Regions from separate parts of the Hylemonella sp. GW821-FHT10B10 genome, predicted to be linked through region 2. Evidence: predicted binding sites of a transcription regulator. Region 2 holds the regulator's gene; each other region holds the start of a gene.
The links. Region 2 encodes sigma-54, which starts transcription at its own class of promoters, with help from an activator protein. Its sites were predicted from a motif close to TGGCANGNAANCTGCTTT; they were not measured.

Region 1 (10,132 bases), 200 kb from region 2:
TTCATCAGGCGCACCCAGATGTCTTGGACGTATTCACCCAAGATGGCATCGTCGAGATAGTCGGGGTCGCGGTAGAGTTCCCGTGCAATGCGGTCACCCAGTTGTCTCTCGGCGCTGGTGCTCATCTCCGCGCCATCGCCCAAGGAAGGCAAGGTCGTCTGGGCAGCGACTGGAGCGAGGATCTGCGCCAAAGCCAACAAACCCGCCAGCCAATGCTGTGCGGTCCAGGCTCGGTCGGTTTTCTGTTTTTTCAAAACGAATCCAGCGGCACAAAGCCACGCGGTTCGGCGCTCTGCGCGTCGAGCAATACCGTCCAGAACGTCTGACGTGCAACCATGGGCAGGTACACCAATTCCCCTGCACTTTTGCCAGTCCGCACTACGCCAGCGTTGATCAATGCTGCTTGCTGGGGAAAGCGCGTGCTTAACTCTGTCAACGGCTTGGCGGCTGACAGAACACGTGCGCGCGCTTGCGGATAGGCCTGCCATAACTCGGGATTCGCACTCAGCGAGAGTCCCTGCAAAGCCATGAGCGTGGCCGTGCTCTCCTCATTGGCATCGCGGAACGGTCTGAGAGCGAGCGTCGTAGGCCCGGTGATCGGCATTCTCTGCAAATCTATCGGTGCCTTGCCCAGGAGTTCGTCGGAAACCTCAATAGCATGGACCGTACGAAAGCGATCGTATTCAAACACAAGATGAACTGGCCGGGCAACGAAAACCGTCCACAAGCCATAGGCCAAGGCAGCCAGCTGGATCAGGCCCACCGTCGACAGATCCCGCACCAGTTCCCTGCGCGGCTTGCTTCGGTTGAAGACCGTCAGAGTGATCAGCGGACCCAGTATGACGTCCACCGTGACAACGATCAGAAACAACTCCCTGCCACCCGAACTGTCCCGGTAAGGATAGGGGTACCAGAGCCCAAACACTAACAGGGCCGCCAGGGCAGCAATGCAAAGGCTCAAACCCAGGTGGATGGAACTGGCCTTGAAGCGATCTTTCCAATGAAGTGCTCTCATGTGATTCATGGTCGTATGATGCTCAAGCTATGTAGCGATTTTGTAAAGTTGAGATTTTCCATGAGTTCACTTACCCATTTCGATGCACACGGCCAGGCCCATATGGTGGACGTAGCGGCCAAGGCTAGCTCACACCGAATCGCCGTTGCCGCCGGACGCATCGAAATGCAGCCGGCGACCCTGGCAATTATCCAAGCCGGTACGGCAAAAAAGGGAGATGTGCTGGGGATTGCTCGCGTCGCGGGTATCCAGGCAGCCAAAAAAACCAGTGACCTGATTCCCTTGTGCCACCCGTTGGCATTGACCCGCGTGACAGTCGACTTTTCGGCCAACCCTTCTGCGGAAACTTTACCAGCGCATGTGATCTGTACCGCCCAGGTGGAAACCGTTGGGCCGACCGGTGTCGAGATGGAGGCCTTGACTGCCGTGCAGGTTGCCCTGTTGACCATTTATGACATGTGCAAGGCTGTGGACCGCGGCATGACCATGACCAGCATCCATTTGCTGGAAAAGCACGGTGGGAAATCGGGCAGCTATCTCGCGCCTTGAGGTCTTGATACATCTGCCGGAACGATGACTGGTCGGCGGTCTAACTCGCATACTCTCGCAGAGCAGGGCACCTTGTAGCGCACCGGATAGAAGCGCGCCCTCGTTTCGTCATGGCGTGACGACGGACTCGAAGAGCTTTTCCGCCACCCTGGCCTGGGGCGAGAAGTGCGGCTCATGGCAACTTTAGTTGGCCGAGTTGCGGGTATTTCTCCTTGGCCAGAGTTTCCCAATTGGCTTTGATCTGCGCGTAATCTTTTTCACCATGCATGGCGCGCATTACTTTTACCTGCCTGAGTGCCTCCTCCGTCTGACCGTTGAGTGCTAGCGCCAACGCATACCGATTCTGGAGCGCCGTCCACGGATAGCGCAGGGCCACATTTTTCGCCAACTCCATCTCTTCTGATGACATGGATGGTTTGGGAACAATCCGACCCCCATTCAACAAGGCATCGAGCTGCGTCAACATCACCACTTTCGGTCGTTGATAGTCATCGGGAGTTTGTCCTATCCGCATGGCTTCAAAACGCACGATGCGGAAGTCTTCCTCTATCTGCACATACTCAAACACTGACCACGCCATCAAAATACTGGCCGTTAGCAGGAACACCCCGGCTACCCTGACGCCAACGCGTATTGGCGCCGTGAACCCAGACACTGCCTCAAAATATCCAAGTGCCAACATAACGGGCACCAGAAAATAGCTGTACGCAAACGTGAATTCCGACAACGAATGAAGCGCGAGCAAAAGCACTAGCGCCATGGAATACCACTGAGTGAGGTGTTGCACCGCCTTGAGTCGCCGGTTGAACCAGAGCGCAACTAGCCCCACCAATAGGCAAGTCAGTGGCAGACCGATGCCCAAGGCCAGGTCAAGCAGGATGTTGTGCGCATACGAAAACGGCTCGCTTATCTCGAACTGGCTTGCCACGGAATTGTGGGCTTTGGGTGTTGCCCCCAGACCCCAGCCGAACCAGGGGTGCAGGCATACGGCGTCCCACAGCTGGGGCCAGATGATCAGCCGTGAACCTGGTTTTGTATTGATCGTTACGCCCTCATCAGAGACGATTAGGATCCAATTCAAGATTTGAGGCCAGTACCAGAGCGCGCTCAGATAGAAAGCCGCGGCGAAACCAAAAAGCCAGGGACGCGTCGTCGATCCGGTAGACTTTCGATGCCATAGCCACCATCCCGATAGCACCATAAAATTCAAAGCGCCGGCTCTCGACTCGGTCATGGCGAGCGAGGTCAGCAGGGTTGCCAACAGCAGCCCGGCAGCTATCCCGTTTATTCTTCTGCGCTCATACAGAAACAAGAGACTGAGAACCCCCATCAGCACCAAGACGCCCAGATGGTTGGGCTGTCCTAGATTGCCGCCAGGGCGTCTTCCCGAGGGCATGAGGGAAATCCAGCTGGCGGTTTCCCACAACTCAAATACTTGGGCAAACGACAGCACGGCCGATACAAAGGCGCCAGCCAGCAGAGTTTGCGCCAGAAGTGGCATGTATTGATCCCGCCCATTTTGCGTAGCGCCGCCGGCATAGCCCACCGTCAGGCAAATGATGGCCGCTGACAAGTAAATGCCAAAAACCAAGGAATCGCCGCCGAAGGTAATCTGGCCGCGCAGGCTTTGCACCAACACGAGCACTCCCAAGCCGGCCAGAGGCCACACCATGACCGGTACAGCCACTTGGGCCCTCCAACCTTCTTTTGTCGCAGCCAGCCATGCGGACCATCCCAACAGCATCGCCGTCAAAAAGCCCAGTGCTTCGCTGTGCCAGCTCACCCAGGGCAGAAAGTGAAGTGGCATCCACCAGGCTAGGCACAAGAGCAGCGCAGAAATCGCAACCATGGGTCATCCATTGGGGGGTAAAAAAAAACGCCCCTCACGGGGCGTCTTCTCAAGAACAGGATGCGCTTAAAAGCGCACCGACGCGGTCAGTTCGCTGCCCAGCCAGTTTGGGTGCTGACAGTCGTATCGCGGCAGGAGCCGGGCAGGTACTTGGGCGGCATGGTCGAGTTAGGACCGCACAGCCACGCACCAATGGTGCTGCCTGCCACCAGGGCCGCAGCCGGGGCCAGAATCACGCCGCCTGTTGCGGGAATTTGGGTGGTCGGGAAGTTCAGAGCGGTAACCAGAATAGCGCCATTGGCATTGGTCTCAACCTTGGCGACATATTTGGATGTCGAGGTGGACGACTCGCAACCCCAGTTACCTGCAGCGGGCAGCGTCGAACTGGAAGACTGCACCGACTCCGTGATACTGGTACGGCATTGCGATGCGGCGAGAACCACTTCGGAGAGCTTGGCGCGAACCGTATAGTCTTGGTAAGCCGGCAGGGCGACGGCGGCCAGAATACCGATGATCGCAACCACGATCATCAGTTCGATCAGGGTGAAACCCTTTTGCAGTGAACGCTTCATGTAAAGCTCCTTGGTTAAAGAAATGGATACAGCGGTGCTGTATGGTCTTGGATCAGCAGTTTCCGTGCCAAGCCGGGATGGTGGATTATGGTGTCGTTTTAAGGTGAAATCCAGTAAATATCGTCGATTTCGACTTCATTTCTGTCTCAACATCTTCCGAACTGACATTTTTGTCCAGCCAGACTTGTCACTTGATACAGACCTGCCTAACTTGCTTCAGGTCGGTCATGCCCAACATGATCTTCTCCATGCCGTCCATTTTCAGGGTGCGCATGCCACTTTCCACGGCCGCAGCAAATATCTCGGCCACGCGGGCACGCTCCTGAACCAGCTTCTTGATGGTGTCATCAGCGATGAGTAGCTCATGCAAACCCAATCGGCCCTTGTAGCCGGTCTTGTTGCACTTCTCGCAGCCCACAGGTTTATAGAAACGCAGCTTACCGTCCTCACCGTAGTTGACCACCCACTCTTCATAGAGCTTCTGGGCTTCGCCACTGAAGTCCGCCTTCCAGGCCTTGGTATTGCGCAATTCCTGGGCGTACTCGGAGATGAAGCTGTTGACCTCTGAGGTTCCCGGGTTGTAAGGCTCTTTGCAGTCGCACAGTTTCTTGGCCAGACGCTGTGCCAGGATGCCCAGGAGGGCATCGGCGAAATTGAAAGGGTCCATGCCCATGTCCAGCAAACGCGTGATGGACTCCGGTGCAGAGTTGGTGTGCAAGGTGGAGAACACCAGGTGGCCTGTGAGCGAAGCTTCCACACCCATGGACACAGTTTCCTTGTCGCGCGACTCACCCACCATGATGATGTCCGGATCGGCACGCAGGAAGGCACGCATGATCAGCGCAAAGTCGATACCGGCCTTCTTGTTGATCTGTACCTGTCGCAGGCCCTTTTGCGTGATTTCCACCGGGTCCTCGGCCGTCCAGATTTTGGTGTCGGGCGTGTTGAGAAACTTCAAGATGGAGTGCAGCGTGGTGGTCTTGCCCGAGCCCGTCGGGCCGCAGACGTAGAACAGGCCGTAAGGTTTGCTGACCGTGGACTCCAGCCGTTCGCGATTGTGAGGCGTCAGCCCCAGCTTCTCCAGGGGTATCGGCTCGCCCGCCGCCAGGATACGCATGACCACGTCTTCCACGCCGCCAGCGGATGGAATGGTCGCCACCCGCAGCTCGATGTCCAGCGGGCCATACTTCTTGAACTTGATCTTGCCGTCTTGCGGCTTGCGGCGCTCGGAAATGTCGAGATCGCACATGATCTTCAGGCGTGTAACCATGGCCTGCCGGAAGTGCGCAGGGACTTCGATGTAGGGCATCAAAGTGCCATCGATCCGGAAGCGGATGCCCGTCTTGAGCTTGCCTGGCATGGGCTCAATGTGGATATCTGAGACTTTCTGCTGATACGCGTCAATGATGACTTTGTTGACGAACTTGACCAACTCGTTGTCGGCCGCCGCTGATTCCAGCGAGTCGTCATTTTCCCCGTCATCCCCAAGCGGGGTACCCATATCCGCCAGCAACTGGTCGATCGAGGTCCCGTCGGCCGTGGCGCCAAACAGCTGCTCCAGCGTCTGCTCGAACTCGGTCTGCGTAGTAACGCGATAGGAAAACTTGTTGATGCGCGAGAACACTTGCGGCACCACGCGCGCACCGCGCGTGGCCTCGGGATCCAGGCACATGATGACCAGGCCCTCGGGTGACTCTTCCAGCGGTATCCAGCCCTGGCCTTCGGCAAACTCACGCTTGAGCGAGCCGTGCAGCATCTCAGAGCGGATGCGCCCCGCATTAAAAGGCTCGTAAGGCACACCAAAAAACTTGGCCAACGACGGGCCCACCTGGGCGGGCGTGACTTGATGCTTGCTAAGCAGCAAATGCTCGACGGGTTGCCCTTCGTTACGCGCCTCCTGCACGCAGTCCTGCAGCTGCGCCCCGCTCAGCAGGCCGTCGGCGACCAGGCCGTCGTACTTGGTGGCTCGGATGCGCTGCGGCTCGTCCACTTTCTGCAGGCGCTGGCGTATGGCCGTGGCCAGTGTCTTGCACAGCTGGATGACGCCCTTGACGTCCAGTTCGCCAAACGGCTGGTCATTCTTGTTGTTGATGACCTGGAGCACCCCATACAGATTGCCCCCTTCGATGATGGGAGACACCAGCATCTGTTTCGTCCGATAACCCGAGCGCTTGTCGACCTCCTTCAGGAAAGTCAACGAGGGATGGATCTGCTTGAGCGCATCTTCATCATAGACATCGGCCAAGTTCAACAACTTGCGGCTGAAGGCAACGTAGCCCGCAATACTTTGCGGGCTGATGGGCAGCTTGAGTTCGCGGCTGCTGGTCAGGCCCGTCTTGATCTTGGAGACGATGGATGTTTCATCATCGCTGATCGCATACAGGGTCAGACGGTCTGCATTGAACAGCTTGCAGATCTCTGGGCTGACCTCCAGCATGATCTGCTCGACGTTCTCGGTCTCGTGGATGCGCAGCACCACCTGCTTCAGCTGACGTACAAACAAGGCTTCAAATGACTTGTCCTGCTTGTCTGATGTGGGTTGCTGCGAATCACGGTAGCCCGGTTCAGCAACCGCGCCTGCGCCCGGAGGTTTCATGACGGCACTCATAGATCGAACTCCTGCCCGGCCTGCAACCAACGTATGTCATGCGCCAGCTTCCGGGCACTGGGACGACTGCCTTCCAGCTTGCGAATTTCGGACATGATCAACTCGGTTTCCGCGGGTTTGGTATGCGTGATGTAAATCGGATAGTTGCTGCCTGCACTGATGCAGTCGAGCTCTTCGGCCAGCACGGCTGGTGACAGATGCCGACTTGTTTCAGCCAACTGGCTTTCGCGGCTACTGAAAGCGGTCTCGATCACCAGCATGCTCACGTTGAGCTGGTTGACTCTGCTCCAAAAAGCGGGGTTGCGCTCGGTATCGCCGGAAAAAACCCAACAGGCCTCTTGCGTCATCACGGCGTAGCCGACGGCCGGCACGGTATGCACCGCAGGCAACACCTCGATGCGCTTGCCGGCTACCTGCAGTTCCTCCCCAACCCGGATTTCCTGAAAATGAATGAACGGCGCCTCAGCGCTCGGAAGCCGCGTGAAATCCGGCCAGATCACGTCATTGAAGATATGCGTCCTGAGGGCAGAAATCGTTCCCGCCAAGGCGTAGACCTGAACCGGGCTGCTGCGACGCGCAGCAATGGCATCCAGCATCAGCGGCAGGGCAGCGATATGGTCCAGATGCGCATGCGTCAGCAGCACGTGGTCAATGCTCAGCATCTCATCCAGGGTCAGATCTCCGACACCCGTACCCGCATCGACCAGAACATCGCCATCCACCACGAAGGACGTGGTACGGCACTCCCTGGCGATAGCGCCTGAGCAGCCCAACACACGCACCTTCATGACCACTCCTTTGTCTGCCCGCCACAGCAGGCCCACAGGATTCAGCAGGCCCACCGGGCCCGCTGCAGACTCAACTCTGGATAAACTGCATTTTCGTGCCCGCCAGCTCGATCACGTCGCCGCTCTTGAGCGCGACAGGCTCGTTGCCTATCGGCGCGCCATTGAGCATCGGAATGCCCGAGCCTTCGACATGCGCCACGACATAGCCGTGGGCTCGGCGCGAAATGGAAGCCACGGCCACGCCCGGCTTGCCCACTGTCGTGACCGCCTTCGTCAACGGCACTTCACGACCAGAGGCCGTGCCAGAAAGCACACGCAACGCGCCGTTGAGTCCTGCAGCTTCTGCCGCCGCCATAGGCGTTTCACCCGGCTTGAACAACATGGTCTTGTCGAAACCGGGAGCCTCGACCTCATTGACAAACTTGATCTTGTATTTGCCGACTTCGATGGTGTCGCCGTTTTGCAATGCCTGCTTCTTGACGGCCTTGCCGTTGACATACGTACCGTTGGTACTGTTCAAGTCCTCCAGCATGACCTCGTTGCCTGCCATCTGAAGTGCGGCATGTTCTCCGCTGACGGCCAGATTGTCGATCACCACGTCGTTGTATGGTCGCCTCCCCAGGGTTGTGCGTTCTTTGGTCAGCTGCACTTCCTTGATGACAACACCGTCGATCGATACGATCATTTTCGGCATGCCCGACTCCTATTCCTGTTGCTCGTTATAAATATAACCTTCGCTATTTTCCCAGCAAACGCGCCATTAGACCGCGCTTTTCTGCCTCGGCTTCGCCCTGGACCAGAAGGACCGTGATATTGTCCCGCCCGCCATGTGCGTTGGCCGTGTCGACCAGGGCCTTGGCGCGCTGCTCGGGAGGCAAAGGCAACTGGAGTATTTTGGCAATATCCTGGTCCCGGACCATGTCGGACAGGCCGTCCGAACACATCAGGTACACGTCGCCTGGCTCGACAGTGTGTTCGTGCACCTCCAGCAGCACTGCGTCGTCGACACCCAGTGCACGCGTCACCAAATTCTTGTTCATGGACAGGGCGGCCTGCTCTGGGGTCAGCAAGCCGGCGTCAATCTGCTCCTGCAGCAGGGAATGGTCTCGAGTGATCTGCACCAGCTCCCCCTGCCGTAGCCGGTAGCAACGCGAATCGCCTATGTGCCCGATCACCAGATCGGCCCCACGGAATACGCCGGTCACCAGCGTGGTTCCCATGCCGGAGTAATGCGTGTTTGCGCGCGCGGCCTGGTAAACCGCCGAATTGGCGTTGCTCACACAGATTTCAAGCGCGCGACGGATGTCTTGCACCGTTGCCGCCACGCCTGCCTCGGCCAGCCAGCGATTCATCTCTGTATTGATGATAGAAGTGGCCATACTGCTGGCCACTTCACCCGCGTTATAGCCGCCCATACCATCAGCCAGGACGGCCACCCCGGTACCCTCGTCAAAACCAACGGCGTCTTCGTTGTTTTGCCGGGCAAGCCCGGGGTCGGTTTGGGCACAAAATCTGTAAATCATGGCGTCTGTCGTCATGGCTCAATGGTTTGCCTCAGACAAGACGGGATATGAAGACATGCCCCGCCCATTTGCTGCAATTGACAGGGCTGCCCACAAAAGCACGACAAAGGCGGGCCCCGATTCCGATAGAGGCCTTTTGCTTGTGAATGAAGTTGCCAATTCGTGCCTGTTCAGATCCGTGGGGCTTATGCCAGTGTTTTCTGTGGCCCACCATGAAACCAGCGTACCTAGCAGCACGCCATACAAGCTGCCGACCTTAGCAGAGCAACCCCCGGCCGACAAGGTAGTAATGCACGGGGAGTTGTCGTTTTTTTGCAAATCCCGAGCCACCCCTTACCGAGTATGGCTCAAGATCCATGGCACCACCGCAGAAGCCCTCACGCCAACACCGGCTCTGCGGCGGGGAACGAGGTCAGCCTTCGGCCGATTTTCCACGCTTTTGCAAAGCACGCCCCAGCAAGACCACGAAGACGGCCCCGGCGGCAGCAGCGGCGTAATGCAGCCAAGGATTTGCCGTGGCAATCTCCTTGAGCGCCACATCGCTCACAATGGTTTCGCCACCGACCCAGCCGATCAGGGCTGCACCCAGCGTCACGATGATGGGGAAACGTTCCATGAGCTTGATCATCAGGGTACTGCCGAAGATCACCAGTGGAATACTGATCGCCAGACCGAGCAGCAACAGGACATCGTTGCCTTTGGCAGCGGCCGCCACGGCAATCACGTTGTCCAGACTCATCACCAGATCCGCAATCAGGATGGTGCGCACGGCAGCCATGAGGCCGCCGCCTTCCTTGCCGTGGCCCTCTTCTTCGTCATCGTCCTCGCTAAGCAATTGCACGCCGATGTAGAGCAGCAACACGCCCCCCACGACCTGCAGGAAGGACAGCTGCAGGAGATGAGCAGCCACCACGGTCAGGATGATGCGCAGTATCACAGCGGCGGCAGAGCCGAACAGAATGGCTTTCTTCTGCTGGTGCGGCGGTAGTGAGCGGGCAGCCAGGGCAATCACCACGGCGTTGTCACCCGAGAGAATGATATTGATCCAGATGATCTTCATCAGACCGATCCAGAAATTGACATCCTGAAGCATTTCCATCCAAGTTCTCCTGTTATTACTTATCGTTAAACAAGAAGCGCCCCAGACTGCAGGTCTGGGGCGCTCCCTAGCTTCTATGTGGCCAGTTTACCGGCAGGTACCGGTACTCATCGATTCGTATTTTTGCTT
Region 2 (10,132 bases):
CGTCGGTCTGCGCCAGCTCACGCGCGCCAAAGCGCGCGCCCTCGCCCTCGCCTGCCACACCACCGATGCCGATACGTTCTCCATACGGCGGATTCAGCAACATCACGCCACCGCCCTCGATGGGCGGCATGCGCTGCAGTGCATCACCACCGCGGAACTCGATCACGTCGGCCACACCGGCACGCTGGGCATTGCGCTGGGCAAAGTCCACCATGCGGTGCGACACGTCGCTGCCGTAGATCAGCGCCGCCTGGCCGGGCTCGGGCTTGACCACGGCCTGCGCGGCCTCGGCCTTCATGGCGGCCCACTCCTGGGCGCGGAAAGGCCGGTATTTCTCGAAAGCGAAACGCCGCAGCGAACCGGCCGCGATGTTGCAGGCGATCTGCGCCGCCTCGATCACCACCGTGCCGCTGCCGCAGCAGGGGTCGTACAGCGGCAGCAGGTCACCGTCGCCATCGGCCCAGCCACTGGCAGCGATCATGGCCGCGGCCAGAGTCTCCTTCAGGGGCGCATCACCCTTGTCCTCGCGCCAGCCGCGCTTGAACAACGGCTCACCCGAGGTATCGATATAGAGCGAGCAGCTGTCGGTGGTCAGGTGGGCGTAGATCCGCACGTCGGGCCACTGGGTGTCCACATCGGGGCGCACGCCGCCCGAGGTTTCGCGAAAACGGTCACAAACCGCGTCCTTCACCTTCAGCGCTGCAAAGTTCAGCGAGGTCAGCGGGCTGTGTTGCGCCGTGACCTCGACCTTGATGCTTTCCTTAGGTGTGAACCACTGCTCCCAGGGCACCGCCATGGCGGCGCGGTACAGATCCTGTTCGCTGCGGTATTCGGTGTACGAGAGCAACACCAGCACACGCTGCGCCAGGCGGCTGTAGAGGTTGAGCAGCATGGCCTGCGCAAACGAGGTGCGCACCGCCACCCCGCCGCGCTGTTTGGTGACACACCCCGGCGGCAGACCCGTGATCTGCAGGATCTCGGGCGCCAGATAGTCCTCCACGCCGGCGGCGCAAGGCAGAAACAATTGCAGCTGGTTCACAGTGCGTCCATTCAGAGCGCTTTGCGCAGGTTGGCGGGAGCTATTTTCAAGGCCTCGCGGTATTTGGCCACGGTGCGGCGCGCGCATTCGATGCCCTGCTCCTTGAGCATCTCGGAGAGCTGGCTGTCGGACAGGGGTTTCTTGGCGTTCTCGGCACTGACAAACTGCTTGATCAGCGCGCGCACCGCCGTACTCGAAGCGTTGCCGCCGGATTCGGTGCCCAGGCCCGAGCCGAAGAAGTACTTGAGTTCGTAGGTGCCAAAGGGCGTGGACATGTATTTGGCCGTGGTCACGCGGCTGATGGTGGACTCGTGCAGACCCAGCTCGTCGGCGATCTCGCGCAACACCAGCGGGCGCATGGCCAGTTCGCCGTGCATGAAGAAGTTCTTCTGCCGCTCGACAATGGCGCTGCTCACGCGCAGGATGGTGTCGAAACGCTGCTGGATGTTCTTGATGAACCAGCGCGCCTCCTGCAGGCGCTGCTGCAGCGCGGCGTAGTTGTCGCCTTCGCGGCCGCCGGCCTTGTGGCCCTTGAGCGCGTTGGCATAGATGTCGTGCACGCGCAGGCGCGGCATGATGTCCGGGTTGAGCTGCACGCGAAAACGGGTCTGCGCGCCATTGCCGCTGCGCAGCACCAGCACGTCGGGCACGATGACGTTGCGCTCGACGTTGACGAAGCGCCGGCCGGGCTTGGGCTCCAGCCGCGCCACCAGACCCAGGGCCTCGCGCGTCAGGGCTTCACTGCCGCCGCAGAGCTGTGCCAGCTTCTTGAGGTCACGCCGCGCCAGCAGTTCGGGCGGCTGCTCGATCATGCGCAGGGCCTGCGCCACCACCGCGGGCTCCGGCAAGGCCGCCGCACCCCTCATCGCATCGGCCTGCAAGGCGTGCAGCTGCAGGCGCAGGCATTCGGCCATGTTGCGCGCGCCCACACCCGTGGGCTCCAGACTTTGCAGCAGGCGCAGCGCGAGCTCGAAATGCTCGCGCACGGACTCCACCTGCTCCAGATCGTCGCCAGCCAGGCCCTGCGCCAGGGACTCCAGCGTGTCTTCCAGATAACCGTCGTCGTTGAGCGACTCGATCAGGAACAGCAGGGCCGCGCGGTCGACGGCATTCAGGCGCAGGGACAGGGCCTGGCGCTTGAGGAAGTCCGGCAGCGATTCCTGACTGCGCGCCAGTTCGGTGGCGTCGGCTTCGTCGTCCTCGCGCGCGCCGTTGCGCGCCGGCGCGTCGCCGCCCCATTCGCTGTCGTCGGGCGACATGTCCACGCTGCCGTCGCCCTCCCAGTTGCCCTCGATCTCCAGGCTGGTGGTGGCACTGTCGTCCGGTCCATCGCTGGACGACGCACTACTGCTGCTGTAGTCGTATTCCGCCTCGTCCTGTGCCACCGGCGTATCGGCACGCTCCAGGCCATGGGCCTCGCGCTCGACGCTGTCGTCGGCGCGTTCAAGGAAGGGATTTTCGTCGAGCAGTTGCTCGACCTCCTGGTTCAGCTCCAGCGTAGAGAGCTGCAGCAGACGGATGGACTGCTGCAACTGGGGCGTGAGCGCCAGGTGCTGGGAGACCCGTAGCGACAGTCCCTGTTTCATGATGCCAAGCCGATGTGCAGGGGGGACCCCCTCACATCTTGAAGTGCTCGCCGAGGTAGACCCGGCGCACATCGGCGTTGTTGACGATCTCGGCTGGCGTGCCCTGGGCCAGCACCCGGCCCTCGCTGATGATGTAGGCGTGGTCGCAGATGCCCAGCGTCTCGCGCACATTGTGGTCGGTGATCAGCACGCCGATGCCGCGCGCCTTGAGGAAACTGATGATGCGCTGGATCTCGATCACCGCGATCGGGTCGATACCGGCAAAAGGCTCGTCCAGCAGGATGAAACGCGGCTGGGTGGCCAGGGCGCGGGCGATCTCCACGCGGCGGCGCTCGCCACCCGACAGCGCGAGCGCGGGCGACAAGCGCAGCGTCTCCACGCGCAGGTCCTGCAACAGGGCGGTAAGACGGTTCTCGATCTCGCCCTTGCTCAGCGGTTTGCCGGCCTCGTCACGCTGCAGCTCCAGCACGGCGCGCACGTTGTCCTCGACGTTGAGCTTGCGGAAGATGGACGCCTCCTGCGGCAGGTAGCTCAGGCCCATGCGCGCGCGCTGGTGGATGGGCATGTGCTCCACGCGCTCGTCGTCGATCAGGATCTCGCCGGCACTGGCACGCACCAGGCCCACGATCATGTAGAAGGAGGTGGTCTTGCCCGCCCCGTTGGGGCCCAGCAGTCCCACCACCTCGCCCTTGCGCACGGTCAGGGCCACGTCCTTGACGACCTCGCGGCTGCCGTAGAACTTCTTGAGGTGGCGCGCCTCCAGGCGGCTGGTGTCGGCGCCGGGCTGCGTGTCCTGGGCGATCGCCGAGTCGGGCTGGGAGTCGGGCACAGCCCCGCTTACCATCTGCTGGCTGTCGCTCACTTGCGTCCTCCGCCCAAGGTGTCGTCATTGCGCAGGGGCAGGCCGGGGCGTGGTGCCACCGGGGCCGCTGTCGTCTCGTTGCGCGGTGTCAGCGTGGCGCGCACGCGCTCGCCACCCTTTTGCGGGCCGCCGTCCACCGTGAACACGTCCGTCAGGCTGCTGTACTGGATGATGTTGCCCGTCACCACATCGGCCACCTGGGTGCCGCGCAGGCGGCGCAGGCGGGCGTCCTTGATCAGCTTGAACACGTCGGCGCGGCCGTCGTATTCGATGGTTTCGCTCTCTCCCTCGATGTATTCGTCCTCGCCGTCGCGTTTCTGGCGGAAGTAGGCGCGCTGGCCGGCTTCGGCCGTCACCACGCCGAACTGGTAACCCTGGGGGTCCTGGCGCACTTCGATGCGTGTGCCCTTGATGATGATGGAACCCCGGGTCAGCACCACATTGCCGCTGAAGACGCTGGTCTGCTTGAGATCGTCATAGCGCAGGGCATCGGCCTCGATGTTCATCGGTTTCTTGGCATCGGCCTTCTCGGCACTGGCCACGCCCGCGTTCAGTGCACAGGCTGCGCACAGAAGGAAGCGGAGGATGGTGAATTTCATAAAGGCACGAATCTTGCTCTTTGGGGTCCTGGGCATTGTAATCGGGCCGGGCGGCTGGTCCAGTCCTTGCTTTTGCCCCTGGGCGGTACGCGTGCTTGCAGGACCCCTGCCGTATGTCTTCCGAGGATTCGTGAGAGACTTCCGGCCACCGCTAGCCCTGTTGCGCCATCCATGAACCTGCTCTTTGTCGCCGACCCGCTGGAATCCTTCAAGACCTACAAGGACAGCACCTTCGCCATGATGCGCGAGGCCCAGCGCCGCAACCACACGGTGGCCGCCTGCGAGCCCCAGCACCTGAGCTGGACGGCCAGCACCGGCGTGCAGGCGCCGGTGCGCCGCATCCGCCTGACCGGCCACGAGGAGCACTGGTTCCACGAATCACCGCTGGCACCGGCCCAGCGCCTGGCCGCGCTGCGCGACTTCGACGCCATCGTCATGCGCAAGGATCCACCCTTCGACAGCGAGTTCTTCTACGCCACCCATCTGCTGGAGCAGGCCGAGCGTGAAGGCGCCCGGGTCTTCAACAAACCACGCGCACTGCGCGACCACCCCGAAAAACTGGCCATCCTGGAATTCCCGCAATTCACCACGCCTACGCTGGTCACACGTAACGCGCAGGCCGTGCGCGACTTCCACGCGCAGCACCGCGACATCATCCTGAAGCCGCTGGACGGCATGGGCGGCATGGGCATCTTCCGCGTGCGCGACGACGGCATGAACCTGGGCAGCATCATCGAGACGTTGAACCGCGACGGCGCGCAGTCCCTGATGGTGCAGAAGTTCCTGCCGGCCATCGCCCAGGGCGACAAGCGCATCCTGGTCATCGGCGGCAAACCCGTGCCCCACGCGCTGGCGCGCATCCCGCAGGGCGGCGAAGTGCGTGGCAACCTGGCAGCCGGCGGCAAGGGTGTTGCCCAGCCCCTGAGCGCGCGCGATCTGGAAATTGCCGGGGCCATCGGCCCGGTGCTGGCCGCGCGCGGCCTGCTGCTGGTGGGCCTGGACGTGATCGGCGACTGCCTGACCGAAATCAACGTCACCAGCCCCACCTGCTTCCAGGAAATCACGCACCAGGCCGGCTTCGACGTGGCGGCCATGTTCATCGACGCGCTGGAAACCGCACTGACAGTGCGTTGAGCGTCGGCTCAGCCCTTGGCGGGCGTGCCGTCCACAAAAACCCGCAACTCACCCGGTGCAAACGCCGTCCACTGCTCATCGGTGGTCAGCGGGGCCGTCACCACCACCGCCACGCGGTCGCCCGGCGCGGCGTGCTCGGCGAAATTCACACTCAGATCCTCGTCGCGCAGCGTGGCGCTGCCGAAGGGGTGCTGGCGCACCACGTGGTAGAGGTTCGTCGAGGCATGGGCCCACAGGGCCTCGCCATTGCTCAGCAGAAAATTGAAGGTGCCGTGTTTCGCAATCTGCGGCACCAGCTCGCGCAGCGTCAAGGTCAGCTCGGCAATGCTGGGCACGCTGGCATGTGACTTGGCCAGTTCCTGCATCAGCCAGCAGAAGGCGCGCTCGCTGTCGGTGTGGCCCACAGGCCTGAAGCTGCCGTGCAGGCGCGGCATGTAGTCCTTGAGGTCGCCGTTGTGCGCGAACACCCAGTAGCGGCCCCAGAGCTCGCGCACGAAAGGGTGGCAGTTCTCCAGCGTCACCTCCCCCTGGGTGGCCTTGCGGATGTGCGAGATCACGTTGCGACTCTTGATCGGGTAGTGGCGAATCAGCTCGGCCACCGGCGACTCGGCGGCCGACTGGTGGTCGACAAAATGGCGCAGGCCCTTGTCCTCGAAGAAGGCAATGCCCCAGCCATCGCCATGGTGGTCGGTACGCCCGCCGCGCTCGGCAAAGCCGGCGAAGCTGAACAGCACATCGGTCGGCACATTGCAGTTCATGCCCAGCAGCTGGCACATGGTTTCAGGCCTCCTTCGGCTCGGGCTGCCCGCGCGGTGTGCTGCGCATGCGCCAGGCCGCCAGCATGGCCAGGGCGCAGACCCCGGCCAGCATCACGAAGGTCTCGTCGAAGGCGGCCAGTCGCGCGGGGCTGGTCTCGCCGCGGGCCAGGCTGTCGCCATGCACGGCGATGCGCCACTCCAGCACGATGCCGCACAGGCTCACACCGACGGCGCCACCCAGCATGCGCAGGAAATTGATGGCGCTCGAGGCCTGCGAGATCAGGCGCGGCTCCAACCCGGCCATGGCCCCGTTGTTCAGCGAGGGCAGGATGAACCCCAGGCCGATACGACCCAGGATCGCCCAGGCCACCAGCAAGGCCAGCACGGTCTGGCGCGCCATGCCCGGCATCAGGGTCAGCATCAGCGCGAAAGAGACAGCCAGCAGGCCCAGGCCGATGCAGATCAGCACCCGGATGGGCCAGTGGTCCGACAGGCGCCCGGCCAGCGGAATGGTCACGGCCAGCACCAGGCCGGCCGGCAGCATGATGGTGCCCACGTGCGAGGCCGAGAGCTGCTGGGCCATCTGGATGTAGAGCGGTAGCAGGTAGGTGGAACCGAAGAGGGCCGTGCCGTAGATGAAGGCCACCAGACTGCCCATGGCGAAGGAACGGAAGGCAAACAGGTCCGGATGCATGAGCGGCATGTCGCCGCGGCGCGCCTGGTGCCGTTGCCAGAGTATGAACACCACCGTACAGGCCAGGGCCAGGCCCAGCAGGGCCCAGGCCTGCGGCCCGGCCGCACCATGCAGCTCGACCATGCCGTTGAGCAGGCACAGGGTACCCACCGTGGCCAGCAGCAGGCCCTGCCAATCGAGCCGATTGCCGTGGCGATCGGGCGCGCTGCCCCCGGGCGAAGTGGTGGGCACATAACGGAAGGCCAGCCACAGCGATGCCAGGCAGAAGGGCACGACCATGAAGAAGATGGAGCGCCAGCCAAACCAGTCCACCAGCAGGCCGCCGATGCTGGGGCCCAGGGCGGGCGCGAGCACCACACCCATGCCGAAGATGCCGCCCGCGCGCCCGCGCTCGTGGGCAGCGAAGGCCCGCATGATGATGATGGCCGGGATGGGCTGCACCACACCCGCGGCCAGACCCTCGACCACACGCGCCACCAGCACCACCTCGAAGCTGCCCGCCAGGCCGCCGCCCACACCGCCGCCCAGCAGCATGAGCATGGCCACCACATAGGTGCGGCGGTAGCCGAAGCTCGCCAGCAGCCAGGGGGTGCACAACATCGCCACGGTGGTGGCCACCATGAAGCTGGAGGTGGCCCATTGCGCGCGCTCCTGGCCCAGCACGAACTGGTGGCTCATGTCGGGGATGGCCACGTTGATGATGGTCGAGGACATGATGGAGGCCATGGTGCCCACCATCACGGCCAGCAGCAGCAGCCAGCGGTAGCCTTCGCCGTAGCGGGCCTGCATTTCGGGCAGGGTGGAGGGGTGTTTCATGTCGAGGACCTTGTGCCGGGGCCGGCCACCGTAACACGGGCCAGAGGGCCCAGATTGGCCAGGGCCGTCTGCAATTCGCGCTGCAGGCGCGACAGCTCGTCCGGCGTATGGGGCCGGGCCAGTTCGATCTCCACCTCGAGCCCGCCTTCCAGATAATGCAGGCGCAGCGCGGCCGGCGCCTCGCGCAGCAGCTCCTGCACGCGAGCCAGCACCCGGTCCCGCGGCGGCAAGGCCAGCACGCGGGCCAGATGGCGCACCGTGCCGGGATCGATGTGCACCGTGCACTCGGCCACCCGGTGCGCGGACTTGACCTGCGCGCTGATCTGCTCGGCGATGTAATGCCCCTCAGACACCGAGAGATGCGTGCCCACCTCCACATGCATGTCGATCACGGCCCAGTCGCCCATGCGTCGCGTGCGCAGGTTATGCACGTCCAGCACACCATCGATGGCCTGCACCGTGCGGCGGATGCGCTCGATCTCCTCGGGGTCGAGCGCGTGGTCGGTCAGGCTGTGGAAGGCATCCACCGAGAAATCCCAGCCCGCCTTGACGATCATGAAACCCACGATGACCGCCGCCACCGCGTCCATGCTGTGGTAGCCCAGCAGGTTGGCAGCTATGCCCAGCGCCACCACGAGGGAAGAAGCCGCATCCGCGCGTGCATGCCAGGCGTTTGCGATCAGCATGGAACTCTTGAGCTGCTCACCGATGCGCCGCATGTAGCGGAACAAACCCTCCTTGGCGACCAGCGTGATCAGCGCGGCCACCAGCGCCAGCGGGTGCACGGCGCCCAGGTTCTGGCCCTCGTGCAGCTTGACCCCGGCCGTCCAGACCATGCCCACACCCGTGGCCACGAGGATCAGGCCGATGGCCAGGGAGGCGGCCGTCTCGAAACGTGCATGGCCGTAGGGGTGTTCCGCGTCGGCCTCGGCATGGGAATGGCGCGCGGCAAACAGCACCACGCCATCGGCCACCAGGTCGGACAGGGAATGCAGGCCGTCAGCGATCAGGGCCTGAGAGCGGGCGAACACCCCGATCACCACCTGGGCAGCCGCCAGGAACACATTGACCCAGACGCTGATCCAGGTCGAACGCCGGGCCTGGCGCTGCTCTTCGTGGGTGCGGGTCATGGCTTGGGAGGCTGGAAGACGGTGGGAACCTGATGCTAGCAGGCGGGGCGCCATGGTGGCACCATGCGGTACATGACACTGCACCACATGGGCTGCCTGCTTCTGCTGCTGGCGTACGCGCCAGCCACCCTGGCCAGCGCGCAACTTGCGCTGGACAAGGGCTGCTTCAGCTGCCATGGCGAACCGCCACGGCGCAGCGCGCCGAGCATGAACCAGCTCGCTGGCGACTACGCGCGCTACCGCGGACAGGTGGATGCGCCGCGCCGGCTGGCCGACAAGCTGCGCGAGGGCGGCCTGTTCGGCCACATTGCAGCCCATGAACGCCTCAGCCGCGAAGAGTCTGAAGCGCTGATGCGCTGGATCATCGAGGGAGCGAAATAAGCCGAAGCCGCCTAGGGCCGGGCCGCCCGGGCGCAGGCCTCGCAGATGCAGGCCAGTCGTCGTGCCTCGGCCGGTACGCGCGCCAGCAGCTCCGGGGTGAAGGTGGCCGTGGTGCACCAGCAGGGCGGCTGGGCAACCCCGGTGGCACGTGCCAGCTGGTTGGCGCAGGCGTTGGACTGGCCGCACAGAGGGCAGAGAGTGGGGTCGATGGCGGACGGCAAGCCGGCCACGGATTTCGGTTCCATGGCAGCAGTTTAGCGCTGCCCCTCGTTTAGACTTCGTGCTCCCACCCCCGAGATCCCCCGTGTCTGTCACCCTGCGCCCCTCCCACATCCTGGCCCTGCTCCTGGCAGGCCACAGCCTGCTGCATTTCGTGCTGGGCTGGGTGCTGGGCCTGTCAGGTGACGAAGCGCACTACGCGCTCTACGGTGCCAACCTCGCCCTCAGTTATTACGACCACCCGCCCCTGGTGGGTTGGGTGCAGTGGCCCCTGGTCGCGCTGGATGCGCCCGAGGGCTTTCTGCGCCTGGTCCCCGAGGCCCTCTGGGTGCTGACCGCGCTGTTCATCCACAACACCGCGCGCCGCCTGCACACCCTGCTGGTGCCGGCCGTGGGCAGCATCGACGCCGCCGGCCTGTGGGCCGTAGCGGCCTACAGCCTGGCGCCGGTGCTGCACATCCTGGGCATCGGCCTGCTGCCTGACACGCTGCTGATGCTGTTCACCGCCGCCATCCTTTGGCAGACCCTGCGCATGCTCGACGACAGCGTGGCGCAGCGCCTGCCCGAATGGCTGCTGCTGGGCGCCCTGCTGGGCCTGGCCGGCCTCTCCAAATACACCGCCATCTTCGCCGCGCTGCCGGTCATTGCCTGCCTGCTGGCTGCCCACGGCCTGCGCCTGCTCAGGCAAGCCGGCCCGTGGATCGCCCTGCTGCTGGCGGTGGCGCTGGTGCTGCCCGTTTTCGTGTGGAACGCGCAGCACGAATGGATCTCCTTCACCTACCAGCTCAAGCACGGCCAGGGCAGCCACTGGCAGATCGGCCCGCTTCTGGTCTTCCTGCTGGCCCAGGCCCTGCTCTACCCGCTGATGATCCGGGGCATGTTCGGCCTGCGCCACAAGGTGATAGGCGGCTTTG
Region 3 (10,132 bases), on a different contig from region 2:
TCAAGTGACCAGGGCCGCTGCGGGCCGCTGGCATCGCTGTAGACGTTGTAGCTGACACCGTTGTCGCGGATCTGCCGCGCCAGGCTGCCGGCGCGGTGGTTCAGATCGGCAAAACCTTCGGTGCCCAGGTGTTCGAAGAAGTCGCCCCAGGGCGGGGCCACCTGCTTGCCGGACAGGCCGCCGCGCAGTTCATCGTAATGACCGTCGGCGGAGGGGGGGGCCAGCGCCAGCGCCCGCTGTGCGGGCGAGGGCAGGGGTTCGGCGTCGAAGAGATCGGGGTCGGCGTGGTCCACTGTGACGGTATTGTTACATCACTGTCGACGCGTGCTGCCCTTTTCCTTCACCTAAGGTCCAGTGTGAAGGGGAATTCGCGGCTTCCAGGCAACGCACTGGTGGCTGCTGGCACCTTGATGGAGCCCTGGGTATGGCCCATGCGGAAGAAACGCGCCAGGCGCCGGCTCTCGGCCTCGTAGGAATTGACCGGGAAGGTGTCGTAGTTGCGCCCGCCCGGATGCGTCACGTGGTACTGGCAGCCGCCCATGGAGCGTTTCATCCAGGTGTCCACGATGTCAAAGGTCAGCGGCGCGTGCACACCAATCGAAGGGTGCAATGAGGAGGGCGGGTTCCAGGCTTTGTAGCGTACACCGGCCACGAACTCGCCCACCGTGCCCGTGGACTGCAGGGGCAGGGCCTGGCCATTGACGGTGACGGCGTAACGACTCGGGTTCAGGCCGCTCACGCGCACCTCGATGCGCTCCAGCGAGGAATCGACGTAGCGCGCGGTGCCACCCGATGTGCCTTCTTCACCCATTACGTGCCAGGGCTCCAGGGCATTGCGCAGGGTCAGCTCGATGCCCATGCTTTGCACCTCGCCCACGAGCGGGAAGCGGAACTCGAAGTGCGGCGCGAACCAGGCGTCATCAAAAGCGAAGCCGGCCTGTCGCATCTCGGTCATGACGTCGGCGAAGTCCATGTGCACGAAGGCAGGCAGCAGGAAACGGTCGTGCAGCTCGGTGCCCCAGCGTGTGGCGGGGGCCAGGTAAGGCGTGTCCCAGAAGCGGGCCACCAGGGCGCGCAAGAGCAGCTGTTGCACCACGCTCATGCGGGCGTGCGGCGGCATTTCGAAGGCGCGCAGCTCCAGCAGGCCCAGGCGGCCGGTGGCGCTGTCAGGCGAGTACATCTTGTCGATGCAGAACTCGCTGCGGTGCGTGTTGCCCGTGATGTCCACAAGGATGTTGCGCAGGGTGCGGTCCACCAGCCAGGGTGGCATGTCGGCGCCGTACTTCTGGCGGTTGGTGTGGATCTCGCGCAGCGCAATCTCCAGCTCATACAGCTGGTCGTTGCGCGCCTCGTCCACACGCGGGGCCTGACTGGTCGGGCCGATGAACATGCCGCTGAAGAGATAACTCAGCGAAGGGTGGTTGTGCCAGTAGAGCAGCAGGCTGGCCAGCAGCTCGGGCCGACGCAGAAAGGGGCTGTCGGTGGGCGTGGCGCCGCCCAGCACCATGTGGTTGCCGCCGCCCGTGCCGGTGTGGCGGCCGTCGGTCATGAACTTCTCAGCCGAGAGCCGGCATTCGAAGGCCGCGTTGTAGAGGAACTCGGTGTGGTCCACCAGCTCGCTCCAGTTGTGCGCGGGGTGGATGTTGACCTCGATCACGCCGGGGTCCGGCGTGACCTGCAGCAGCTTGAGGCGCGGATCACGCGGCGGCGGATAGCCTTCGAGCACGATCTTCATGCCCAGCTCCTGCGCCGTGGCTTCTACCGCGGCCAGCAGGTCCAGGTAGTCTTCCAGGCGAGCCAACGGCGGCATGAAGACATAGAGCAGGCTGGACTTGCCGCCGTGCGCGCGCTCGGCCTTGGGGCCATTCGCGCGCATGGGGTCGCGTGCTTCCACGCACAGGGCGGTGCGTGTGATCCAGTCCGCGGACTCGAAACGTTTGGGTTCCTGGGTCTGTGCCGCACCTGTCGTACCGGCAGGGCCTGCGCCCCTCGTCTGTCCCGTGCCCGCTGCGCCAGCCGTAACGCCCCTGGCTGCGACGCTCGTACGTTGGTGTGGCGCGTACTGCGCGCGCAGCTGTGCCGCTTGCGGCAGCGGTGTACGCGGCGCGTAGGGGTCCTGTTCGATCAGGTAGGGGTAGTCGCCAGGCTTGACCCAGGGCAGGGACTCCAGCGGCAGGCGGTAACCCATGGGCGAGTCGCCGGGCAGCAGGTACATGCGGTCGTCGCGGAAGAACCAGGGGCCGGTGGACCAGGTGGCACCGGCCAGCGTGGTGTCGTTGGCCTGCAGGGGCAGCACGTAGCCCACCACCGCATCGAGCTTCTGCCCGAAGACACGGCGCAGGCGGATGCGCTCCATCTCGTCGTCGAGCTTGGATTCGAAGGGGTCCACATTGACGGGCAGCTTGCGTTCACGCCAGAGGTAATAGAAAACGTCTTCGTAGCCCGGCTGGATGTACTGGTCCGTCATGCCCAGTTTGCGCGCCAGGGTGTAGGTGAAACGGCGGGCGTCTTCGCTGGTGTAGGCGCCCGGTTCACGTTCGTCGGCAAACAGTTCGGGTCGGCTCCAGACAGGCTGGCCGTCCTTGCGCCAGTAGATGGACAGGGCCCAGCGCGGCAACTGCTCACCGGGGTACCACTTGCCCTGGCCGAAATGCAGGAAACCACCTTGCCCGTATTCGGTGCGCAGCTTGTGCACCAATTCGGTGGCATAAGCGCGTTTGGTCGGGCCCAGCGCATCCGTGTTCCATTCCGGTGCATCGCGATCGCTGGCGGCCACGTAAGTAGGTTCACCACCCATGGTCAGGCGCACGTCGCCAGCCTGCAGACGTTCCTCCACGGACTCGCCCAGTTGCATCACGGCGGCCCACTGATCGTCGGTATAGGGTTGGGTGACACGGGGCGATTCGTAGATGCGCGTGACCTGCATGTGGTGGGCGAACTCCACTTCGCTTTCGTCCACCGCGCCTTCCACCGGTGCTGCGCCCGAGGGCTGGGGGGTGCAGGCCAGGGGAATGTGGCCTTCGCCGGCCATCAGGCCCGAGGTCGGGTCCAGCCCGATCCAGCCGGCGCCGGGCAGGTAGACCTCGCACCAGGCGTGCAAGTCGGTGAAATCCACCTCGGTGCCGCTGGGGCCGTCCAGTGATTTGACGTCGGGCTTGAGCTGGATCAGGTAACCCGAGACAAAACGCGCGGCCAGACCGCAGTGGCGCAGCAACTGCACCAGCAACCAACCCGTGTCGCGGCAGGAGCCGCTGCCCAGTCCCAGGGTCTGCTCGGGCGTCTGCACTCCGGGTTCCATGCGGATCAGGTACTTGATATCGCTTTGCAGCTGTTGGTTGAGCTTGACCAGGAAATCGATCGTGCGCATCTTCGTGCGGTCGATCCGGGCCATGTACACCTTCAGGTGCGGCGTGAGCGGGCTGGCCGCCAGATAGGGCGCCAGTTCCTCACGGGTGAGTGCGTTGTAGCTGAAAGGGAAGTGCTCGGCCTCGGGTTCCAGGAAGAAATCGAAGGGGTTGTAGACCGCCATCTCCACCACCAGGTCCACCGTGACCTTGAATTCGCGGGTGGGGTCCGGGAAGACCAGGCGGGCCTGGTAGTTGGCAAAGGGGTCCTGTTGCCAGTTGATGAAATGGGTGGCGGGCTCGATCTTCAGCGAGTAGGAGATGATCTTGCTGCGGCAATGGGGTGCCGGACGCAGCCGGATGACCTGGGGCCCCAGGTTCACCAGGCGGTCGTACTTGTAATGCGTGACGTGGTTCAGTGCGGCGTGGATGGACATGGCGGGGCTCGGTTCAGGTAGGGCCCACAATAGCAGTACAGGCCCGGTTTCAGGACCGCAAGAACCGAGCCAGAACTTTGCTGGGCCCGGAAATTGCTGTAGTCGTCACAGGAGAGAAGGCGCCATGCTGAAATTCGACGAGATGTACCCCACACCGGCCGCGGCCGGGCAAAGCCAGAGCCAGAGCCAGAGCGCTGGACCAGGCCAGTCGCAGTCGCAATCCCACGGGCTGTTGTCTGATGCCCAGGCGCGGGAACACTACCGCACCTATGCCCAGTGGCTGTCGCGCCAGAGCGCCGACGTGATGAAGGCCCGGCGCGATGAAGCCGAGATGATTTTTCGACGCGTGGGTATCACTTTCGCGGTCTACGGCGCCAAGGACGAGGACGGCGCGGGCACCGAGCGGCTCATCCCCTTCGACCTGATCCCCCGCATCATCCCCGCGCGTGAATGGGCCAGCATGGAAAAAGGCCTGGTGCAACGCGTCAACGCGCTCAACCGCTTCCTGCACGACGTCTACCATGATCAGGAGATCATCAAGGCCGGTGTCATCCCGGCCGAGCAGATCCTGAACAACGCGCAGTTCCGTCCCGAAATGATGGGCGTGAACCTTCCCAACCAGGTCTATTCCAACATCGCCGGCATCGACATCGTGCGTGCGCCCAATGCCAAAGGCGAGGGTGAGTACTACGTGCTCGAGGACAACCTGCGTGTGCCCAGCGGTGTGAGCTACATGCTCGAAGACCGCAAGATGATGATGCGGCTCTTTCCCGACCTCTTCAGTGCCCATCGCGTGGCGCCTGTAGCTCACTACCCCGACCTGCTGCTGGAAACCCTGCGCGCTTCCGGCCCGGAGACGTCAGCCGAGCCCACCGTGGTGGTGCTCACGCCCGGCATGTACAACAGCGCCTATTTCGAACACGCCTTCCTGGCCCAGCAGATGGGCGTGGAACTGGTCGAGGGCCAGGACCTGTTCGTCAAGGACAACTTCGTCTACATGCGGACCACGCGGGGCCCGCGCCGGGTGGACGTGATCTACCGCCGCGTCGACGACGACTTCCTGGATCCCAAGGTCTTCCGGCCCACCTCCACCCTGGGTTGCCCCGGCCTGATGGACGCCTACCGCGCCGGCCACGTGGCCATCTGCAATGCCGTGGGCACCGGGGTGGCGGACGACAAGTCCATCTACCCCTATGTGCCCAAGATGATCGAGTTCTACCTCGGCGAGAAACCCATACTCAACAACGTGCCCACGCACATGTGTCGCAATGCCGAGGACCTGAAGTACGTGATGGCCAACCTCAAGGACCTGGTCGTCAAGGAGGTCCATGGTGCCGGGGGCTACGGCATGCTCGTGGGGCCGGCGGCCACCAAGGCGGAGATCGAAGACTTCGGCAAGGCCGTTCTGGCCAACCCGAGCAACTACATCGCCCAGCCCACGCTGAGCCTGTCCACCTGCCCCACTTTTGTGGAGAAGGGCATTGCCCCGCGCCACATCGATCTGCGGCCCTTCGTGCTTACTGGCAAGGAGGTGCAGATGGTGCCGGGCGGCCTGACGCGCGTCGCACTCAAGGAGGGGTCCCTGGTCGTCAACTCCTCGCAGGGCGGTGGCACCAAGGACACCTGGATCCTCGAAGTCTGAACAACCGGAGATCATCATGCTGAGCCGTACCGCTGATCACCTCTACTGGATGAGCCGTTATACCGAGCGTGCCGAGAACACCGCGCGCATGCTCAATGTCAACTACGAAACCTCGCTGCTGCCGCAATCGGCGGCCGTGGCCCAGGTCGGCTGGCAGGGCCTGCTGTCCATCAGCGAGTTGCTGCCTTCCTACCAGGCGCTGTACGGCGAGGTCACGGCCAAGGGCGTCATGGAGTTCATGGTCAGCGACGAGGACAATCCCTCGTCCATCATCTCCTGCCTGCGCGCCGCGCGCGAGAACGCGCGGGCCGTGCGCGGTACCCTGACCACCGAGGTCTGGGAGACACAGAACCAGACCTGGCTTTCGGTCATCCGCATGCTCAAGAGCCGCGAGTTCGAACGCGACCCGGGCCAGTTCTTCGAATGGGTCAAGTTCCGTTCGCACCTCTCGCGTGGTGTCACCGTGGGCACCATGCTGATGGACGAGTCCCTGCACTTCATGCGCCTGGGCACTTTCCTCGAACGCGCCGACAACACCGCGCGCCTGGTGGACGTGAAGTTCCATGCGGTGCAGAGCGACTTTTTCGGCAACGGCACAGAAAAGGACCAAGAGTACGACTTCTACCACTGGAGCGCCATCCTGCGCAGCGTCAGCGGTTTCGAGATCTACCGCAAGGTCTACCGCGACGTGATCAAGCCCGAGCGTGTGGCCGAGCTGCTGATCCTGCGCCCGGACATGCCGCGGTCCCTGCACGCCAGCATGAACGAGGTGGTCAGCAACCTGCGCCTGGTCAGCAGCGACGAGGACAACGAGACCCTGCGCCAGGCGGGCAAGCTGCGCGCCGAGCTGCAGTACAGCCGCATTGACGAAATCCTGGCCACAGGCCTGCACGCCTACCTGACCCAGTTCCTGGACCGGGTGAACAGCATCGGCTCGCGCATCAGCCAGGATTTCCTCATGCCCGAAGTCGCCTGATCCCGCGCCGGCCCTGCCACCGCCTCGTTAAGATGGCGGTTGTTCAACACCACGGGTGATCCCGCATGACCTACTGCGTCGCCGTCCGCAATGAAGCCGGGCTGGTCTTTCTATCCGATTCGCGCACCAATGCCGGCGTGGACCAGATCAACACCTTTCGCAAGATGCACATCTACGAGGTGCCGGGTGAACGGGTCATGGTGCTGCTGACCGCGGGCAACCTGGCCGTCAGCCAGTCCGTGGCCAGCGGCCTGCGCGTCCAGATGCAGGCCCAGGGCGAGAAGCACCTGGGCAATGCGCCCAATATGTTTTCCGCCGCCAAGATCGTGGGCGATGCCGTGCGCAAGGTGCACGCGCGTGACGCCGAGTCGCTCAAGGAATTCGGCATCGAGTTCAACGTCAGCCTGATCTTCGGCGGGCAGATCCGGGGCGAGGAGCCGCGCCTCTTCAACGTCTACTCGGCCGGCAACTTCATCGAGGCCACGCCCGAGACGCCGTATTTCCAGATCGGTGAATCCAAGTACGGCAAGCCCATCCTGGACCGCGTGGTGGGCAACCAGCTCAGCCTGGATGAAGTGGCCAAGTGCTGCCTGATCTCCATGGACTCGACCATGAAGTCCAACCTCTCGGTCGGTCTGCCGCTGGACCTGATGTGCTATGAAAAAAATAGCTTAAAGGTGCAGCGCCATGCCCTGATCGACAGCAAGGAACCCTACTTCGCCTCCCTGCGCGAACGCTGGGGCGAGCAGTTGCGCAAGGTCTTCAACGAGCTGCCCGCGCCGGGCTACTGGAAGTCATAAAGACGACGACCCGCTCAGAGGTCTTAAACCAGGGCTCCCGCGGAACTGGCTACGCCAGGCCGCTGGGAGCGCCCCCCTTCCGCCGCAGGCGAGAAAGGGGGGAGGGGCGTAGCCCCTCGGGGGTTAACTTCCAATAACTCCGCCATCGCGCTTGCGGATCACCACCGTGGCCGAGCGTGGGCGGGCGCCGGGCTTGCCCGAGGGCCAGTTCGAGAGCTTGCCCGGTTCGGCCGGGTCGCTGCGTTCCGTGGGGCTCTCACCCGGGTGCTGGATGTTCACGAACATGGTGCGGCCGTCCGGTGTGCCGGTGGCGCCGGTGATCTCGCAGCCACTGGGGCCGGTCAGGAAGCGGCGGATCTCGCCCGTGGCCGGATCGGCTGCCAGCATCATGTTGTTGCCCAGGCGGGCCAGATCGCCTTTGCCCATGGCCGAGGTCGACATATCGGTCTGGATCCACAGCACACCGCGCGTGTCGGTCCACAGGCCGTCCGGGCAGGCGAACATATCACCCTTCACATTGCCACGGGCCTCGGCGCGCTCGTTGGCTGGATCGCCGGCCAGCACGAAGTGGTTCCACTTCAGCGTGCTGCCGTGGAAGTCACCCTCGTCTTTCCAGCGGATGATGTTGCCCATGCTGTTGTTGGCGCGCGGGTTCATCGCATCCACGCCCGGGTTCTTGCCCATGGCGCGGTTGCTGTTGTTGGTCAGCGTGCAGTAGACCCAGCCCTGCGGGTCGACCTCGATCCACTCGGGGCGGTCCATCTTGGTCGCGCCCAGCAGGTCGCTGGCCTGGCGGCTCTTGATCAGCACCTCGCCCTGGTCGGCAAAGCCGTTGGCCGCCGTCAGCGGGCCCTGGCCGTGCGTGAGCGGCAGCCACTGGCCGGTGCCGTCGGCGTTGAACTTCGCGACGTAGAGCGTGCCATGGTCCAGCAGCGTGGCATTGGCGCGCGCGCCACCCGGCAGGATGCGGTCGCGGCTGACGAACTTGTAGATGTACTCGAAGCGCGAGTCCTCGCCCATATAAACCACGGCGCGGCCGTCCTTGGTCACGGCCACGGTGGCGCCCTCGTGTGCGGCGCGGCCCAGGGCCGTGCGCTTGACTGGCGTGGAACTGGGGTTGGACGGATCGATCTCCACGACCCAGCCGAAGCGGTTGGGTTCGTTGGGGTTCTTGGTGGCGTCGAAACGCGCGTCGTGCTCGTGCCAGCGGTAACCACCGGCGCCACCCTTCTTCAGACCCCAGCGGGCTTCATGCGGCGTGAGCGTGTCGCCACCGTTGAAGTAGTTGATGAAGTTTTCCTCGCAGGTGAGGTAGGTGCCCCAGGGGGTGACGCCACTGCCGCAGTTGTTGATCGTGCCCAGCACGCGGCGCCCGCTCGGGTCAGCGGCGGTCTGCAGCAGCGGGTGGCCGGCGGCGGGACCACCCAGGGTCATGGGCGTGTTGGCCGTGATGCGGCGGGCCCAGGGCGAGGGGTTGATCAGGGCCCACTGGCCGTTGCGCTGTTCCACTTCAATGATCGATACACCATGCGCGGCCTGGGCCTTGCGCACCTTCTCCGGCGTCCAGGTCTTCATGCCGTCGGGGAAGAGCAGGCCCTCGTCGGTGTATTCGTGGTTCATCACCAGCATGCCGCTCTGCGAGCCGTTCAACGCATAGTAGTGGATGCCGTCATGGTGCATGCCCAGCTGCGTTTCCTGCTGGGCGGCGTTGTTGCTGGCGTCGTCCTTGAACGCATGGTTCTCGCCGGACAGGCCGACGGGGTCACCCCAGGGCGCGATCACCTGGACCGTGTAGCCCTCGGGTACCACGACCGTGTCGGCCGTCGAGGTGGGCACGCTCTTGAAACCCAGCAGCGTTGAGCCACCCATGCTGGCGCAACCGGCCAGGGCCGAGGCACCAGCCAAGGGCGCCAGCAGCTGACTGACCGTCGCGCCCAGGCCGCCTTGCAGCAGCGTGCGGCGCGTCAGCGTGGAAATCTCGTGGATGCTGGGGTTGGAGGAGCTGTTGCTGTCCTCCATGGTGGAAAAGTCTTTGGCCATGATCTTGCTGAACCGGGAGATGGATGAACACCGGTCAAACGACCGGACCTGCCCCGGTTTTAAGGCAGCAAGATGACAGGATGAAGACAGTCACCGACCCCGTGGGGGCGGTGTATCAGAACGGGTTCAGGCGCTGAACTTGGCGTAGGCCGTTTCGTCCATCAGCGCGTCGAGTTCGGTGGGGCTGGACAGCTTGAGCTTGTAGAACCAGCCCGCGCCCAGCGGTTCGCTGTTGGCCAGGGCCGGGTCCGCGCGCAGCGCCTCGTTGACTTCGGTGACCGTGCCGCCGACCGGGCTGTAGACGTCGGCCGCGGCCTTGACGGACTCCACCACACCGGCCACGTCCTTGGCGGCCAGGGTCTTGCCGATGGCCGGCAGTTCCACGAACACGATGTCGCCCAGGGTGTCCTGCGCGTGCACGGTGATGCCCACCACGCCCGTATCGCCTTCCACCCGCACCCACACGTGTTCGTCGCTGAACCTGATCATGACCATCTCTCCGTTATCGAGGGGCTGATCTTACCCGCCCGGCCCGCGTCACTCGCAGGCATAAAAAAACCGGCCCTTGAGCCGGTTTTCGGGGGAAGCCGAGGCTTCAGTAACGGGGACGGCCACCGCCGGCGCCGCCACCGTAACCGCCGCCACCGCCTTCACGACGGCCGCCGCCACCGCCGCCGAAGCCGCCGCCACCACCGGTGCGGGGTTCCATCGGACGGGCAACGTTCACGACCATGTCGCGACCGTCAACGTTCTGGCCGTTCATGCCGCGGATGGCAGCTTCGGCTTCAGCCGGGCTGGACATTTCCACGAAGCCGAAGCCCTTGGAGCGGCCGCTGTCGCGGTCCATCATGACCTTGGCGGACTGGACAGAGCCGAATTCGCCGAATTTCTGT

Region 1: the regulator sigma-54 is predicted to act here: its motif matches at 4,038-4,055, upstream of AC07NT_RS14705 (pilin).
Region 3: the regulator sigma-54 is predicted to act here: its motif matches at 3,864-3,881, upstream of AC07NT_RS09590 (circularly permuted type 2 ATP-grasp protein).

What each region holds. Positions count from the first base shown of each region.
Region 1 is NZ_JBWKNN010000003.1:233,580-243,711, reverse strand. Features, by position in the region: gene AC07NT_RS14725 (M48 family metalloprotease) at 1-254, opposite strand, end outside; gene tfpZ (TfpX/TfpZ family type IV pilin accessory protein) at 251-1,024, opposite strand; gene moaC (cyclic pyranopterin monophosphate synthase MoaC) at 1,076-1,564, shown strand; gene AC07NT_RS14710 (PglL family O-oligosaccharyltransferase) at 1,737-3,413, opposite strand; gene AC07NT_RS14705 (pilin) at 3,500-3,985, opposite strand; gene AC07NT_RS14700 (ATPase, T2SS/T4P/T4SS family) at 4,173-6,581, opposite strand; gene AC07NT_RS14695 (MBL fold metallo-hydrolase) at 6,590-7,381, opposite strand; gene AC07NT_RS14690 (FHA domain-containing protein) at 7,452-8,075, opposite strand; gene AC07NT_RS14685 (Stp1/IreP family PP2C-type Ser/Thr phosphatase) at 8,119-8,904, opposite strand; gene AC07NT_RS14680 (TerC family protein) at 9,317-10,003, opposite strand; gene sucD (succinate--CoA ligase subunit alpha) at 10,131-10,132, opposite strand, start outside.
Region 2 is NZ_JBWKNN010000003.1:437,783-447,914, reverse strand. Features, by position in the region: gene AC07NT_RS15660 (THUMP domain-containing class I SAM-dependent RNA methyltransferase) at 1-1,039, opposite strand, end outside; gene rpoN (RNA polymerase factor sigma-54) at 1,051-2,625, opposite strand; gene lptB (LPS export ABC transporter ATP-binding protein) at 2,657-3,469, opposite strand; gene lptA (lipopolysaccharide transport periplasmic protein LptA) at 3,484-4,086, opposite strand; gene gshB (glutathione synthase) at 4,258-5,220, shown strand; gene AC07NT_RS15635 (class II glutamine amidotransferase) at 5,229-5,996, opposite strand; gene AC07NT_RS15630 (DHA2 family efflux MFS transporter permease subunit) at 6,001-7,488, opposite strand; gene AC07NT_RS15625 (cation diffusion facilitator family transporter) at 7,485-8,618, opposite strand; gene AC07NT_RS15620 (c-type cytochrome) at 8,691-8,999, shown strand; gene AC07NT_RS15615 (cysteine-rich CWC family protein) at 9,011-9,244, opposite strand; gene AC07NT_RS15610 (ArnT family glycosyltransferase) at 9,304-10,132, shown strand, end outside.
Region 3 is NZ_JBWKNN010000001.1:1,986,497-1,996,628, reverse strand. Features, by position in the region: gene AC07NT_RS09600 (circularly permuted type 2 ATP-grasp protein) at 1-293, opposite strand, end outside; gene AC07NT_RS09595 (transglutaminase family protein) at 341-3,781, opposite strand; gene AC07NT_RS09590 (circularly permuted type 2 ATP-grasp protein) at 3,906-5,423, shown strand; gene AC07NT_RS09585 (alpha-E domain-containing protein) at 5,440-6,399, shown strand; gene AC07NT_RS09580 (proteasome-type protease) at 6,465-7,199, shown strand; gene AC07NT_RS09575 (PhoX family protein) at 7,323-9,239, opposite strand; gene gcvH (glycine cleavage system protein GcvH) at 9,366-9,728, opposite strand; partial or broken gene rbp (RNA-binding regulator) at 9,850-10,132, opposite strand, start outside.